DNA from 2 places in the Streptomyces sp. NPDC058308 genome. Region 2 is predicted to be linked to the other one. Evidence: predicted binding sites of a transcription regulator. Region 2 holds the regulator's gene; the other holds the start of a gene.
What was found. The regulator HspR, encoded in region 2, represses chaperone genes until heat shock. The targets are predictions, from matches to a motif close to TTGAGNNNNNNNNNCTCAA.
Positions count from the first base shown of each region.

Region 1: lon (endopeptidase La) is a predicted target of HspR. The motif match lies at 4,579-4,597, and genes of this name have one in related genera.

Region 1 is NZ_JBHVZA010000008.1:35,106-42,307, forward strand. It holds gene ACFVYL_RS13260 (protein phosphatase 2C domain-containing protein) at 1-401, shown strand, start outside; gene ACFVYL_RS13265 (MarR family winged helix-turn-helix transcriptional regulator) at 492-980, opposite strand; gene ACFVYL_RS13270 (lysozyme) at 1,240-2,073, shown strand; gene lon (endopeptidase La) at 2,136-4,556, opposite strand; gene ACFVYL_RS13280 (methyltransferase) at 4,817-5,851, shown strand; gene ACFVYL_RS13285 (rhomboid-like protein) at 5,891-6,802, opposite strand; gene ACFVYL_RS13290 (spermidine synthase) at 6,968-7,202, shown strand, end outside.
Region 2 is NZ_JBHVZA010000013.1:225,675-232,876, forward strand. It holds gene ACFVYL_RS19925 (LuxR C-terminal-related transcriptional regulator) at 1-261, shown strand, start outside; gene ACFVYL_RS19930 (LuxR C-terminal-related transcriptional regulator) at 420-1,400, shown strand; gene ACFVYL_RS19935 (hypothetical protein) at 1,449-1,949, opposite strand; gene ACFVYL_RS19940 (heat shock protein transcriptional repressor HspR) at 2,057-2,521, opposite strand; gene dnaJ (molecular chaperone DnaJ) at 2,523-3,713, opposite strand; gene grpE (nucleotide exchange factor GrpE) at 3,756-4,460, opposite strand; gene dnaK (molecular chaperone DnaK) at 4,460-6,316, opposite strand; partial or broken gene ACFVYL_RS19960 (4Fe-4S dicluster domain-containing protein) at 6,633-7,202, shown strand, end outside.

The DNA of each region.
Region 1 (7,202 bases), on a different contig from region 2:
CCGTGTGGGCCCTGCGCGACCAGGTGCGCGCCCTGCCGCGCGGCTCGGCCGAGCGGGACGTGGCGGCCCGCGCCTACGGAGCGGCCGTCGAGGCGCTGCGCAACGCGGAGGACGGCTTCTTCACGGCCGCCGCCGACCCCTCGGCGGCACGGCGCGCGGTCACCGGCGAGCTGCCGCGGGCCGAGGTGACGGCGTTGGCGGCGCTCACCGACGGGGCCGGCCGGTGGGTCGAGACGTTCCGCGAGGGCGACTGGGCCGACTGCTTCGCGCTGCTGCGCAAGCAGGGGCCGCAGCACCTGGTGGACCGGGTGCGGGAGTTGGAGCGCGCGGACCCGGACCGCCTGGCCTTCCCCCGCGGGAAGCGGCACGACGACGCGGCGGTCGTGTACGCGCAGTGGTGAGGCGTCCGGGTGCTGGTAGGGGTACCGCTCAGGTGTCCGGGCGCTGGTACGGGTACCGCTCAGGCGTCCGGGCGCCGGTACGGGTACCGCTCAGGTGTCCGCGCTCTCGTTCAGCCGCCCGAGCAGCCGGGCGAGTTCGGCGACCTCCGTCCGGTCCCAGCTGGCCAGCCTGCGTACGTACTGGGCGCGGCGCCCGGCGCGCACCGTGCGGAAGCGGGTGCGGCCGTCCGGTGTGAGCTGGATGAGCCAGGCCCGCCCGTCGGCCGGGTCGGGCTCGCGGGAGACCAGGCCGAGCTCCTCGAGCGCCCGCAGCTGGCGGCTCATCGTGGCCTTGCCGACGCCGATGTAGGCGGCGAGTTCGGTGGCCCGCTGCGGTCCCGAGTCGTCGAGGCAGACGAGCAGTCCGTACGCGGCGGGCTCCAGGTCGGGGTGGACCTGGCGCGCCATCTCGCCCGACGAGGCCCGCGCGCGGCGCATCAGCAGCGACAACTCCCGTTCGAGGGAGAGGAACTCGCGGTCCGCCCCCTGTTCCACGTCGCCCTGTGCGCCACGCTTCACGTCCTCTTCTGCAGCACCCATGTCCCGCTTTCCCGTTTCTGAAAGTTGTCGCCGGAAGGACCTCGCGCCGCGGCCGTGGCGACAGCGGCCTGACCAGTATTTCGCAAGGTGACGCCGGTACCGCCCCGAAGGCACCGTCACAGGAGTGGACCAACGGCAGAAGACCGACCCTCTTCCCTGGCGGCGGTCTACGTGCGTAGCTTTTCAAGTGACATGTTCACACCACTCACATGTCGACAGGTCCCCACCGAGCACCACCGAGGCCTTCGGAGGCACGCCCATGCCCGTGCACAGACCCGGAACGGCCCGCCGCTCGCGCTTGTCGCCGGCGGGGGTCCTCCTCGCAGCACTGTCCGCCCTCTCCCTCCTCCTGACGCTCCCCACAGCGGCCCGGGCGGACGACGTCCCGGCACGCGGCTCCGCCCGCCTCGGCCAGGGCGTCATCGAACACGACGGCCAGGGCGGTCTGCCCGCCGGCGGTGACGCCACGCAGACCGAGGGCGTCGACGTCAGCAGCCACCAGGGCAACGTCGCATGGTCGACGCTCTGGAACAGCGGCGTGAAATGGGCCTACGTCAAGGCCACCGAGAGCACCTCGTACAAGAACCCCTACTTCGCCCAGCAGTACAACGGTTCGTACAACGTGGGCATGATCCGCGGCGCGTACCACTTCGCGACGCCCGACACCTCGAGCGGCGCCACTCAGGCCAACTACTTCGCGAGCGGCGGCGGGGGCTGGTCGCGGGACGGCAGGACGCTCCCGGGCGCCCTCGACATCGAGTGGAACCCGTACGGGGCGGCCTGCTTCGGCAAGTCCCAGTCCGAGATGGTCAGCTGGATCCGCGACTTCCTCACCACCTACAAGGCGCGCACCAGCCGCGATGCCGTCATCTACACGGCCACCAGCTGGTGGAAGCAGTGCACCGGCAACTACAGCGGCTTCGGCGCGAGCAACCCGCTCTGGATCGCCCGCTACGACACGAGCCCGGGTGAACTCCCGGCCGGCTGGGGCTTCCAGACCATGTGGCAGTACACCTCGTCGGGACCGACGGTCGGCGACCACAACAAGTTCAACGGCGCCCTCGACCGGGTGGTGGCGCTCGCCAACGGCTGAGCGCACGGACGGCGGCCACCCCGGTACGGGGATGGCCGCCGTCGCCCTGTGCCGCCCCGGGCCTACGCGGCGACCGGGACCCGCACCTCGGCCTCGGTGAGAGCCAGTTCGAGCACCTGACGGACGTCCGTGACCGCGTGCACGTCGAGCTTCTCCAGGACCTCGGCGGGGACGTCGTCGAGGTCCGGCTCGTTCCGCTTCGGGATGATCACCGTGGTGATCCCGGCGCGGTGCGCGGCGAGCAGCTTCTGCTTGACGCCGCCGATCGGCAGGACGCGGCCGGTCAGCGAGATCTCGCCGGTCATCGCCACGTCCGTACGGACCAGGCGCCCGCTGAGCAGCGACGCGAGGGCGGCCGTCAGCGTGACGCCCGCGCTCGGGCCGTCCTTCGGCACGGCGCCCGCCGGGAAGTGGATGTGCACGCCCCGGTCCTTCAGGTCGCCGACGGGCAGCTCCAGTTCGGCGCCGTGCGAGCGCAGGAAGCTCAGCGCGATCTGCGCCGACTCCTTCATCACGTCGCCGAGCTGACCGGTGAGCGTGAGCCCCGAGGCCCCCGTCTCCGGGTCGGCGAGCGACGCCTCCACGAACAGCACGTCACCGCCCGCCCCGGTGACCGCGAGCCCGGTGGCCACACCGGGTACCGCCGTGCGCCGCTCGGCCGGGTCCTGGGCGGACTCGGGCACGTGGTGCGGCCGTCCGATGAGCTCGCGCAGGTCCGCGTCCGTGACCGTGAACGGCAGCTCCCTGTCGCCCAGTTCGTGCTGTGCGGCGATCTTGCGGAGCAGCCGCGCCACGGAGCGCTCCAGGTTGCGCACGCCCGCTTCTCGCGTGTACTCGCCGGCGAGCTTGCGCAGCGCGCTCTCGTCCAGCGTCACCTCGTCCTTCTCCAGGCCCGCCCGGTCCAGCTGGCGCGGCAGGAGGTGGTCGCGAGCGATGACGACCTTCTCGTCCTCGGTGTAGCCGTCGAGCCTGACGAGCTCCATGCGGTCGAGGAGGGCCTCGGGGATGGCTTCGAGGACGTTCGCCGTCGCGAGGAAGACGACGTCGCTGAGGTCGAGCTCGACCTCCAGGTAGTGGTCGCGGAAGGTGTGGTTCTGTGCCGGGTCGAGGACTTCGAGGAGGGCGGCGGCCGGGTCGCCCCGGAAGTCCGAGCCGACCTTGTCGATCTCGTCGAGGAGCACCACCGGGTTCATCGACCCGGCCTCCTTGATGGCCCGGACGATCCGGCCGGGCAGCGCCCCCACGTACGTACGCCGGTGGCCGCGGATCTCCGCCTCGTCGCGCACGCCGCCGAGTGCGACCCGCACGAACTTGCGGCCCATGGCGTGCGCCACGGACTCGCCGAGCGAGGTCTTGCCGACGCCGGGCGGGCCGACGAGCGCGAGCACGGCGCCGCCGCGGCGGCCGCCGACGAGCCCGAGGCCGCGGTCGGCGCGGCGCTTGCGCACCGCGAGGTACTCGGTGATGCGCTCCTTCACGTCCTGCAGACCGGAGTGCTCGGCGTCGAGGATCTCCTGGGCGCCCTTGATGTCGTACTCGTCCTCGGTGCGCTCGTTCCAGGGCAGTTCGAGGACGGTGTCCAGCCACGTCCTGATCCAGGAGCCCTCGGGCGACTGGTCGCTGGAGCGCTCCAGCTTGTCGACCTCCTTGAGGGCGGCCTCGCGGACCTTCTCGGGCAGGTCGGCGGCCTCGACGCGGGCGCGGTAGTCGTCGGACTCCTCGGCCGCGTCCTTGCTGTCGCCGTTGATCTCGCGCAGCTCCTTGCGGACGGCGTCGAGCTGGCGGCGGAGCAGGAACTCGCGCTGCTGCTTGTCCACGCCCTCCTGCACGTCCTTGGCGATGGACTCGGCGACGTCCTGCTCGGCGAGGTGCTCGCGCAGCTGCTCGGTGGCGAGCTTGAGACGGGCGACCGCGTCCTCGGTCTCCAGGAGCTCGATCTTCTGCTGGGTGGTGAGGAACGGCGAGTAGCCGGAGTTGTCGGCGAGCGCGGAGACGTCGTCGATCTGCGTGACGCGGTCGACGACCTGCCAGGCGCCGCGCTTCTTCAGCCAGCTGGTGGCGAGCGCCTTGTACTCCTTGACGAGCTCGGTGACGGCGCCCGGCAGGGGGTCGGGCACGGAATCGTCGAGCTTGAGGCCCTCGACCCAGAGGGCCGCGCCGGGACCGGTCGTACCGGCGCCGATGCGCACCCGGCCGCGGCCGCGGATGAGGGCGCCGGGGTCGCCGTCGGAGAGCCGGCCGACCTGCTCGACGGTGCCGAGGACGCCGGTCGCGGCGTACGTCCCGTCGATGCGCGGAACAAGCAGCACCTTCGGCTTGCTGTCGCCGCTGGACCGGGCGGCGGCCTGCGCCGCCTCCACCGCGGCCCGCACCTCCGCGTCGGACAGATCGAACGGCACCACCATGCCGGGCAGGACGACCTCGTCGTCGAGCGGCAGCACGGGCAGAGTGAGCGACGTGTACGTGGTGGACTCAGTAGCCATGATCTCCCCTTCGGCATTCAAGTTGAGCTATACAGACTCAATGCTTGTGAGCTCCGAAGTGTTCCCCCACCGTGTTCGCTGTGAGCGATCACCCGAAGACGCCCGGACACGACGGAGCACGACGGACGCCGCAGCCGTTCGCGGGGCGCGCGGCGAGGGACGGTTTCCAGTCACGCAGCGTGCGGATGTCCACCGGGCGGCGTTCCCCTGCGGCCGTTCCGTTGGGACCGTGGACACTCCGACTCTCACGGAGGGCAGCCATGGTGGACACACCGGGGACCGGCGACGACGGCACGCAGGACGTGGCCGGAGAGCTCGTGGAGCACGCGCTGGGGCACCTCTTCTCGGCGGCGCTGCGCACGGCGGCGCACTGCCGGATAGCCGACCGGCTCGCGGCGGGCCCGCGCACCGCAGGACAACTGGCCGAACTGACCGACACCAACGCCGGGCATCTGCGCCGTGTCCTGCGCTATCTCGCCACGCGCGGCATCTTCCGTGAGGACGCGACGGGCGCGTTCCACCTCACGCCGCTCGGGGACGCCCTGCGCACGGACGCGCCGAATTCCCTGCACGAGGGCGTCCTGCTGCTGACCGACTCGATCTTCCTGCGGACCTCGGCGGGCCTGGAGGAGACGGTGCGCAAGGCGGGCCCGTCCTTCGAGCGCATCTTCGGGAAGCCGTTCTTCGACCACCTGGCCGACGACCCGGCGCTTGAGGAGCTGTTCGACACCGGCATGGCAGCGCTTTCGGGCCCGATCGACGCGGTGATCGCCGGGACGTACCCCTTCCCGGAGAAGGGCACCGTGGTGGACGTGGGCGGCGGCCGCGGCGGGCTGCTGCGCGCGGTCCTGCGCGGGCGCCCCGGCCTGACGGGCATCCTCTTCGACCGTCCTGGCGCGGTGAGCACCCACATGCTGGCCGATGACGACTCGATACGGGGCAGGTGGCGGGCCGACGCCGGGGACTTCTTCGCCGAAGTCCCCGAGGGCGGCGACCTCTACGTGATCAAGCACGTCCTGCACAACTGGCCGGACGACGGCTGTCTGCGGATCCTGCGCAACTGCCGCGCGGCGATGGCGCCGGACGCGCGTCTCCTGATCGTCGACGCCGTGCTGCCCAGCGGCAACGCACCGCACCTCGGCAAGACTCTGGACGTGGTGATGTCGGCCGTCCTTGACGGCCAGGAGCGGACCGAGGACGAGTTCTCGGCGCTGCTCACGGTGGCGGGGCTGCGGCTGACACGGATCCTGCCGACCGAGATGCACCCGTCGATCGTGGAGGCGGAGGTGGCGTAGGACCCTTCTGAACCTCCCCTTTCTACGAGCACTTCGGCTTCACGGTGCCCGACGAGGTCCGGCTTCCTGGCCGCGGCCCGGCCCTGTGGTCGGTGCGCCGCGCACCGGGCCGCCCGGCCGGCGCCCGAGCCCGATCAGCGGCCAGGTGGCGACGCCGATCAGGAGCGCGAGCAGGTGACCCCAGTTGGTCATCGGATCGGTGAAGGCGATCAGGTCCTCGACCAGCATGCAGCCGAACCCGGCGAGGACGGTCCACCGCAGCCACGGCGTGAGGAGCCCCGCGAGCGCGCCGACGCTGGCGGCCACGCCGAAGCTGATGCCGTAGTCGAGCCGGTGCAGCGAACTGTCGGGCAGATGGCCCGCCAGGACCGAGAGGGCGACCGGAACCTCGGTCACGAGCGTCGCGACGACGTGGCCGAGGAGGAAGACCGCCGCGGTGCGGATGCCGCCGATGCGCCGTTCCAGCGCGGTGAGCACCAGCAGGAAGCCGACCGCGTACGGGGACGTGATGCCGCCCGCGATCCACAGGGCGCTGGCGACCAGGACGAGGACGGGGTTCTGCGCGAGGTGCGCCACATCGGTGCTCGACCCGCGCAGGAGCGAGGAGACGAGGTCCGGATCGGCGTACTGGGCGACCATCGAGGTGGCGGCGAGCACGAGCGCGTACCCGAAGGTGAACGGCGTGCCGGTGGGGGTGGGCAGCAGCCGGCCGAGCCGCGCCACGAAACGCAGCCGAGGGCTCCGCACGGCAGCCGTGCCGACGGCAGCGGCGCCGACGGCGGCAGCGGTCTCGACGGCGGTGACCCCCACGTCCGGGGCGTCGCGGCCGGAGTGCGGTGCGCGCGCCCGGCCCGGCGGGGGCCGGTGCGCCGGCTGTCGCGGTATTCCGTTCAGGGTGCCCGGCGTCGCCGCGTCGGACGCGGCCGCGGCGGGCCGCACGCTCTGGTTCACGGGTGAGGCGCTCCTTCCGTCCCACCCCACCCTTTGCCCTCTTTTCCGCCGCTGTCTATGACAGGCGCCACGTGAGGTGCGTCTCACAGGCAACCCGTGGGGTGCCTTCTGCGTCGCCGGGAAAATCACCTGGGCTCGGGCGCCCCGCCGAAATACGCTGCCGCCATGCACACCCACACCACCGCCCCCGTCGTCCTCGACCGGCGCGAGGGCCCGCACGGAGAGGTCGTCCTGCGCCGCCACGGTGAGCTGCTGCAGATCATCGCCAACGGCTGCTTCCTGATGGACACCTCCGACGGCCGCTCCGAGCGGCTGCTCGTCGACGCGGCCCGCGATGCCCTCGACGGCCGCCCGTCCCCCGCCCTCCTCATCGGCGGTCTCGGCGTCGGGTTCTCCCTCG
Region 2 (7,202 bases):
CGCCTCTGGCGCCTCGCCGTCCCGCTGGATCCGCGCAGCGCCCCGCTCCCGGCGGGCAGCGGCGTCACCCCCCGCCAGCGCGACATCGCCCGCCTCCTCGTCGAGGGCTGCACCGACGCGGACATCGCCGAGCGCCTCGGCATGAACATCCGGACCGCCCGCATCCACATCGCCAAACTCGCCGCCACGCTCGGCAGCGGCAGCCGCGCCCAACTCGGCTATCTGATCGGCCGGTCGGGCATTCTCGGCCAAGATCGGTGACGGTGTTCTCCACGGGTCGGCGCGCACGGCACAGGCGCCCATCACCAGACGCGCAGAAGCCGCAGTCCAGAAGCAGACACTTCAACTACGGCATCCGGCCCGCCCCGTCCCCGCCTGCATAGAATCGCGACGCTTCAACCAGGCAGGAGGGGGCCCGCATGGCCACGGAGCACTCACCGCACGCCGTCGAAGAGCTCTGTACGGCAGGACTTTCCGTCTACAGCCGTGCCGTGCGCGAGGGCCGGATCCACCACAGCGAGACCGAACCGGCGCCCTGCCTCATGGAGCTCGGCCTCCTCCAGCCCGGCCTCGACGGCCTGCAGTGGCTGCAACCCACCGCCCCCGCCGTCGCCCTGCCCCGGCTCCTTCGCACCATGGAGGACCGCATCAGGGAGCAGCACTGTCACGAGGCCCGGCCCAGCGCCTCGTCCGAACCGTCCCGCCGCCTCGACGCACAGCCCGACTCGGGCCTCCGCGCGCCCACCATCACCGTCCTCGACGGCCTCGACCGCATCAACTCGGCCATAGACCGGGCCATGAACGACGTCACGGAGGAGTTCCTCGCGATCCAGCCCGGCGGCACCCGGCCCCCCGAGACCCTGGCCGAAGCCTTCCCCCGGGACCAGGCGATCCTGACCCGGGGCTGCCGCATGCGCACCCTCTACCAGCACACGACGCGCCATTCCCTGCCCGTACTCGCCTACTTCGAGCAACTGGACGGCGACACCGAGGCCCGCACTCTCGACGAGGTCACCGACCGGCTCTTCGTCTTCGACCGCACCGTGGCCTTCATACCGGCGAGCCGGGACCGCAGCGTCGCCCTCGAACTCCGCCACCCGGCCCTGGTGGAGTACTTCGCCACCACGTTCTGGCGGCTGTGGCGCCTGGCCACCCCCATGTGGCCGCAGGCCGCCCCCGAACCCTCCGAGAACGGCGTCACCACCCGCCAGCACGCCGTCGCCGGCCTCCTCGTCGAAGGCCTCACCGACGCGGAGATAGCCGACCGCCTCGGCATGAACATCCGCACCGCCCGCGTCCACATAGCCAAACTGGCCGCCACCCTGGGCAGCCGCAGCCGCGCCCAGCTCGGCTATCTCATCGACCGCTCGGGAATCCTGTCCCGCCAGCAGGACCACTGACGGGACCACTGGCAGGACCACTGGCAGGACCACTGAGGCACCCGCCCCTCAGACCCCCGCACCCCACTCCCGCAACAGCCTCTCCCGCTCCGCCGCCCGCGGCGACCCGCCCTCGTGGCGGCGGCCCCAGTCCGCCATCGCCGTCAGCGTGGTGATCAGGGTGCCCGCGCCTTCCGTGAGGCGGGAGAGCAGGGCGCGGGAGAGGTCGTACTCCGTTCGGGAGTAGCCGACCGCCGCCGCCGTGTACGCCGTCAGTTTCGTGTCGCCGTCGGGGGCCGCGAGCCGCACCGTCATCGTGGGGGCCTCGTCGCCGCCGCCGAGGCCGACCGTGAGGACCAGGTCGACCGCCGTGCTCACGTGCCGCCGCAGGGACTTCACCGGGACGTCGTCGACCGTCAGCGCGTGCACGTCCTCCCACGGCCACATGGCGGACTGGCCGTCACCCAGGGCCAGTACGCCCTCCGGGGTCAGCCGCACCCCGGGGGCGAGCCCGGCCGGCTTCGCGCCCACGTACACATCGCCCTCGGCGATCCAGAACAGCCCCACCATGGCCACGCTCGGCTCAACTCCCCCGGGTAGTTCCCATCAGACATCAAGGCAGGGCCGGGAGATCATCGCCTCCCGGCCCTGCCTCAGGGTACTGAATCCGCCGAAACCTACTGCTCGGTCGCCCGCTTGGGACGCCACACCACCAGCGCGCTCGCCTGCTGCACGTCCTGGTAGGGGACGAGGTCGCGACGGTACGAGGCGTGCACCGCCGCTTCACGCTGCTGCATGGCGCTGGCGGCGCCCTCCACGGCCGCGGTGAGCTCCGCGACGCGTGACTGGAGTGCGGTGACCTGGTTCTCCAGCTCGATGATGCGCTTGATGCCGGCCAGGTTGATGCCCTCCTCCTGCGACAACTGCTGCACGGTGCGCAGCAGTTCGATGTCGCGGGCGGAGTACCGCCGGCCCCGGCCCGCGGTGCGGTCCGGGGAGACGAGACCCAGGCGGTCGTACTGACGCAGGGTCTGCGGATGCAGGCCGGAGAGCTGGGCGGCCACCGAAATGACGTACACCGGTGTCTCGTCGGTGAGTTGGTACGCCCTGCCCAGTCCGGGCTGTCGACGACGGCCGTCCATCTCATGCTCCCTTCGCGGCCTGGAACAGTTCTGCCCGCGGGTCGTCGCCCGCAGTCGCCTTGCGGTAGGACTCCAGGGCCTCCTTCGCCTCGTCGCTCAACGACGTCGGAACGGCGACGTCCACCGTCACGAGCAGATCGCCCCGGGAGCCGTCCTTACGGACCGCGCCCTTTCCGCGGGCCCGCATCGTACGGCCGTTGGGCGTGCCGGCGGGCAGCTTCAGGGTGACGGGCGGGCCGCCCAGGGTGGGCACCTTCACCTCGCCGCCCAGCGCCGCCTCGGGGTACGAGACCGGCACCGTGACCGTGAGGTTGTCGCCCTTGCGGCCGAAGACCGGGTGGGCGTCGACATGCACGACCACGTACAGATCGCCGGCCGGACCGCCCCGCTCACCGGGCGCGCCCTTGCCGCGCAGGCGGATGCGCTGCCCGTCCGAGACACCGGCCGGGATCCGCACCTGCATCGTCCGGGACGACTTGGCGCGGCCGCTGCCGCCGCAGACCTCGCACGGGTCCTGGGCGATCAGCCCGCGGCCCTTGCAGTCCATGCACGGGTCGGTGAGGGAGAACCCGCCGCCCCCGCCCCGCGAGACCTGGCCCGTACCGACGCAGGTCGGGCACACGCGCGGTGTGCCGTTCTTGTCGCCGGTGCCGGAACACGCCTTGCAGGGCGCCTGGGAGGACATGCGCAGCGGCACCGTCGCGCCGTCCACCGCCTCCGTGAAACTCAGCGTGACCTCGGACTCGATGTCCTGGCCGCGCCTCGGCTGCGTACGCGTACCGGATCCGGCACCCGCGCCGCCGCGGTTGAACAGGCCCCCGAAGACGTCACCGAGACCGCCCCCGAAGCCGCCGGCCGCTCCACCGCCGCCCTGGGCGCCGCCTCCGAAGAGGTCGCCCAGGTCGAAGTTGAACGAGCCGCCGCCGGCTCCGGGACCCTGCCGGAATCCTCCGTTGCCGAAGAGGGCACGCGCTTCGTCGTACTCCTTGCGCTTCTTGGGGTCGCCGAGGATGTCGTTCGCCTCGGAGATCTCCTTGAAGCGCTCCTCCGCCTTGGTGTTGCCCTTGTTGGCGTCCGGGTGGTTCTCGCGGGCGAGCTTCCGGTACGCCTTCTTGATCTCGGCTTCGGTGGCGTCCTTGGGGACGCCGAGGACCTTGTAGTAGTCCTTCTCGATGAAGTCCTTGGTGCTCATCCTCGACGTACCCCCTTTCGGTACTCCCTCGTCAGTGCAACGTCAGCCCTCGTCCGGGCCACCGCTGTCCTTGTCCGTCGGCTCGGCCGGCTCGGCGGCGTCGCCCTCGGCCGTCTCGCCCTTGACCGTCTGCGCGCCGGGCTGCGGCTCGGCGACGGCCACCCGCGCGGGGCGGATGGTGCGCTCGCCGATGCGATACCCCGGCTGCAGGATCGCGACGCACGTCGTCTCGGTGACGTCCGGTGCGTAGCTGTGCATCAGGGCTTCGTGGATCGTCGGGTCGAAGGGCTCGCCCTCCTTGCCGAACTGCTGCAGCCCCAGCTTGGCGACGACGGTCTCTAGGGACTCGGCCACCGACTTGAAGCCGCCCACCAGCTCGCCGTGCTCACGGGCGCGGCCGATGTCGTCGAGGGTGGGGAGGAGCTCGGAGAGGAGGTTCGCCGAAGCGATCTCCTTCACCGTCACCTTGTCCCGCTCCACCCGACGGCGGTAGTTCTGGTACTCGGCCTGCAGCCGCTGGAGGTCCGCCGTGCGCTCGTCGAGCGCGGTGCGCACCTGGTCCAGCTGGGCGGTCAGGCCCACGTCCTGTGCGGACGTCTTGTTGCTTTCCGCGTCCCCGGCCGGGGCCGCCGCGCCCTCCTCGGTGGAGGGCTCGGCAGCCTTCGGCGCGGCGTCATCAGGGGTGGCGCCAGAGGGGACGTCGGGCTTCTCGGCGCTGTCGCCGAAACCCGGGGTCTCCTCGGTCATCAGGCAGCGCCGCCCTTCGCGTCACCGGGCTTCTCGTCGTCCACGATCTCGGCGTCGACGACGTCGTCGTCGGCCTTGGCCTCGGCGTCGGGACCGGGGGCGGCACCCTCGGCACCGGCGGCCTGGGCGTCGGCGTACATGGCCTGGCCCAGCTTCTGCGAGACGGCGGCGACCTTCTCGGTGGCGGTGCGGATCTCGGCCGTGTCCTCGCCCTTGAGCTTCTCCTTCAGCTCGCCGACGGCGGTCTCGACCTCGGTCTTCACGTCAGCCGGGACCTTGTCCTCGTTGTCCTTGAGGAACTTCTCCGTCTGGTAGACGAGCTGCTCGCCCTGGTTGCGGGACTCGGCGGCCTCGCGGCGGGCGTGGTCCTCGTCCGCGTACTTCTCGGCCTCTTCGCGCATCCGGTTGACCTCGTCCTTCGGCAGCGAGGAGCCACCGGTGACGGTCATCTTCTGCTCCTTGCCCGTGCCCAGGTCCTTCGCGGTCACGTGCATGATGCCGTTGGCGTCGATGTCGAAGGAGACCTCGATCTGCGGGACACCGCGCGGGGCCGGCGGCAGGCCCGTGAGCTCGAACATTCCGAGCTTCTTGTTGTACGCCGCGATCTCGCGCTCGCCCTGGTAGACCTGGATCTGGACGGACGGCTGGTTGTCCTCGGCCGTCGTGAAGATCTCGGAGCGCTTGGTCGGGATCGTGGTGTTGCGCTCGATGAGCTTGGTCATGATCCCTCCCTTGGTCTCGATGCCGAGGGACAGCGGGGTCACGTCGAGGAGCAGGACGTCCTTGACCTCGCCCTTGAGGACACCGGCCTGGAGCGAGGCGCCGATGGCGACGACCTCGTCCGGGTTCACACCCTTGTTGGCGTCCTTGCCGCCGGTGAGCTCCTTGACGAGCTCGGCGACGGCGGGCATGCGGGTGGAGCCACCGACGAGAACGACGTGGTCGATCTCGGAGAGCTGGATGCCCGCGTCCTTGATGACGTTGTGGAACGGCGTCTTGCAGCGCTCCAGGAGGTCGGACGTGAGCTGCTGGAACTGGGCGCGCGTGAGCTTCTCGTCCAGGTGCAGCGGGCCCTCGGCGGACGCCGTGATGTACGGCAGGTTGATCGTGGTCTCCGTGGAGGAGGACAGCTCGATCTTGGCCTTCTCGGCCGCCTCGCGCAGGCGCTGGAGCGCCATCTTGTCCTTGCCCAGGTCCACGCCGTGGCCGTTGTTGAACTGCTTGACCAGGTAGTCGACGACGCGCTGGTCCCAGTCGTCACCACCGAGGTGGTTGTCGCCGTTCGTGGCCTTCACCTCGACGACGCCGTCGCCGATCTCCAGGAGGGACACGTCGAAGGTGCCGCCACCGAGGTCGAAGACGAGGATCGTCTGGTCGTCCTTGTCGAGGCCGTACGCCAGCGCGGCGGCGGTCGGCTCGTTGACAATGCGCAGGACGTTCAGGCCCGCGATCTCACCGGCCTCCTTGGTGGCCTGGCGCTCGGAGTCGTTGAAGTACGCCGGGACGGTGATGACCGCGTCGGCCACCTTCTCGCCCAGGTACGACTCGGCGTCGCGCTTCAGCTTCTGCAGGATGAACGCCGAGATCTGCTGGGGGTTGAACCCCTTGTCGTCGATGTCCACCTTCCAGTCGGTGCCCATGTGGCGCTTGACCGACCGGATGGTCCTGTCGACGTTCGTGACCGCCTGGCGCTTGGCGACCTCGCCGACCAGCACCTCGCCGTTCTTCGCGAAGGCGACGACGGACGGCGTGGTCCTGGCACCCTCGGCGTTGGTGATGACGGTGGGCTCGCCGCCTTCGAGAACGCTGACGACGGAGTTAGTCGTGCCCAGGTCGATGCCGACCGCACGTGCCATTTCGGTTCCTCCAGAGGTACATCTTGAGTGGATCTGACTCAAGGATGCATGAGCGCTGCGCTGGCGTCAACAGAAGTGAGTCTGGGCCACTCAACTCTTATCCTGCACTTACGCGCAGGTAGGGCTTCCGCCTGCCGGTGCGCGGCTGCGGGTCGCAGGTGGCTGGGCGCGCAGTTCCCCGCGCCCCTTCGGGCGCGCCCGAGCGACGCGAATCGTCGGCTCGCTGACTACAGTGCGGCGGAGTAATGGGCAGTCCCGGACGGGCTGCATAAGTACCGCTTGGCATCACTTCGCCTCGCAGGCCCGAGGAGCCCCCATGCAACTCGCCGCGATCATCGTGTCGCTGGTTCTCATCGCGGTCGGCGTCGCGCTGTTCAGCCGTGCCATCGTGCAGATCTACCGGTTCGTCCGGCTCGGTCAGCCCGTGCCCGCCGGTCTCAGGACCGACAACCCCTGGCAGCGCGCCCTCACCGTGGTCAAGGAATTCCTCGGCCATACGCGCATGAACAAGTGGGGGATCGTCGGCTTCGCGCACTGGTTCGTGGCGGTGGGCTTCTTCACGCTGCTGCTGACGATCGTGAACGCCATCGGCCAGCTCTTCCGTGCCGACTGGCTCCTGCCCGTCCTCGGCGACTGGGCACCGTACAACGTCTTCGTCGAGTTCATCGGCACCATGACGGTCCTCGGCATTCTCACGCTGATCGTCATCCGCCAGCTGAACCGCCCCGACGAGCCGGGCCGCAAGTCCCGCTTCGCGGGCTCCAGGACGGACCAGGCGTACTTCGTCGAGGCCGTCATCCTCATCGTCGGCGTCTGCATCTTCACGCTGCACGCCCTGGAGGGCGCCCAGCACCACGTCGACGGCTACGAGGCCTCGTTCTTCATC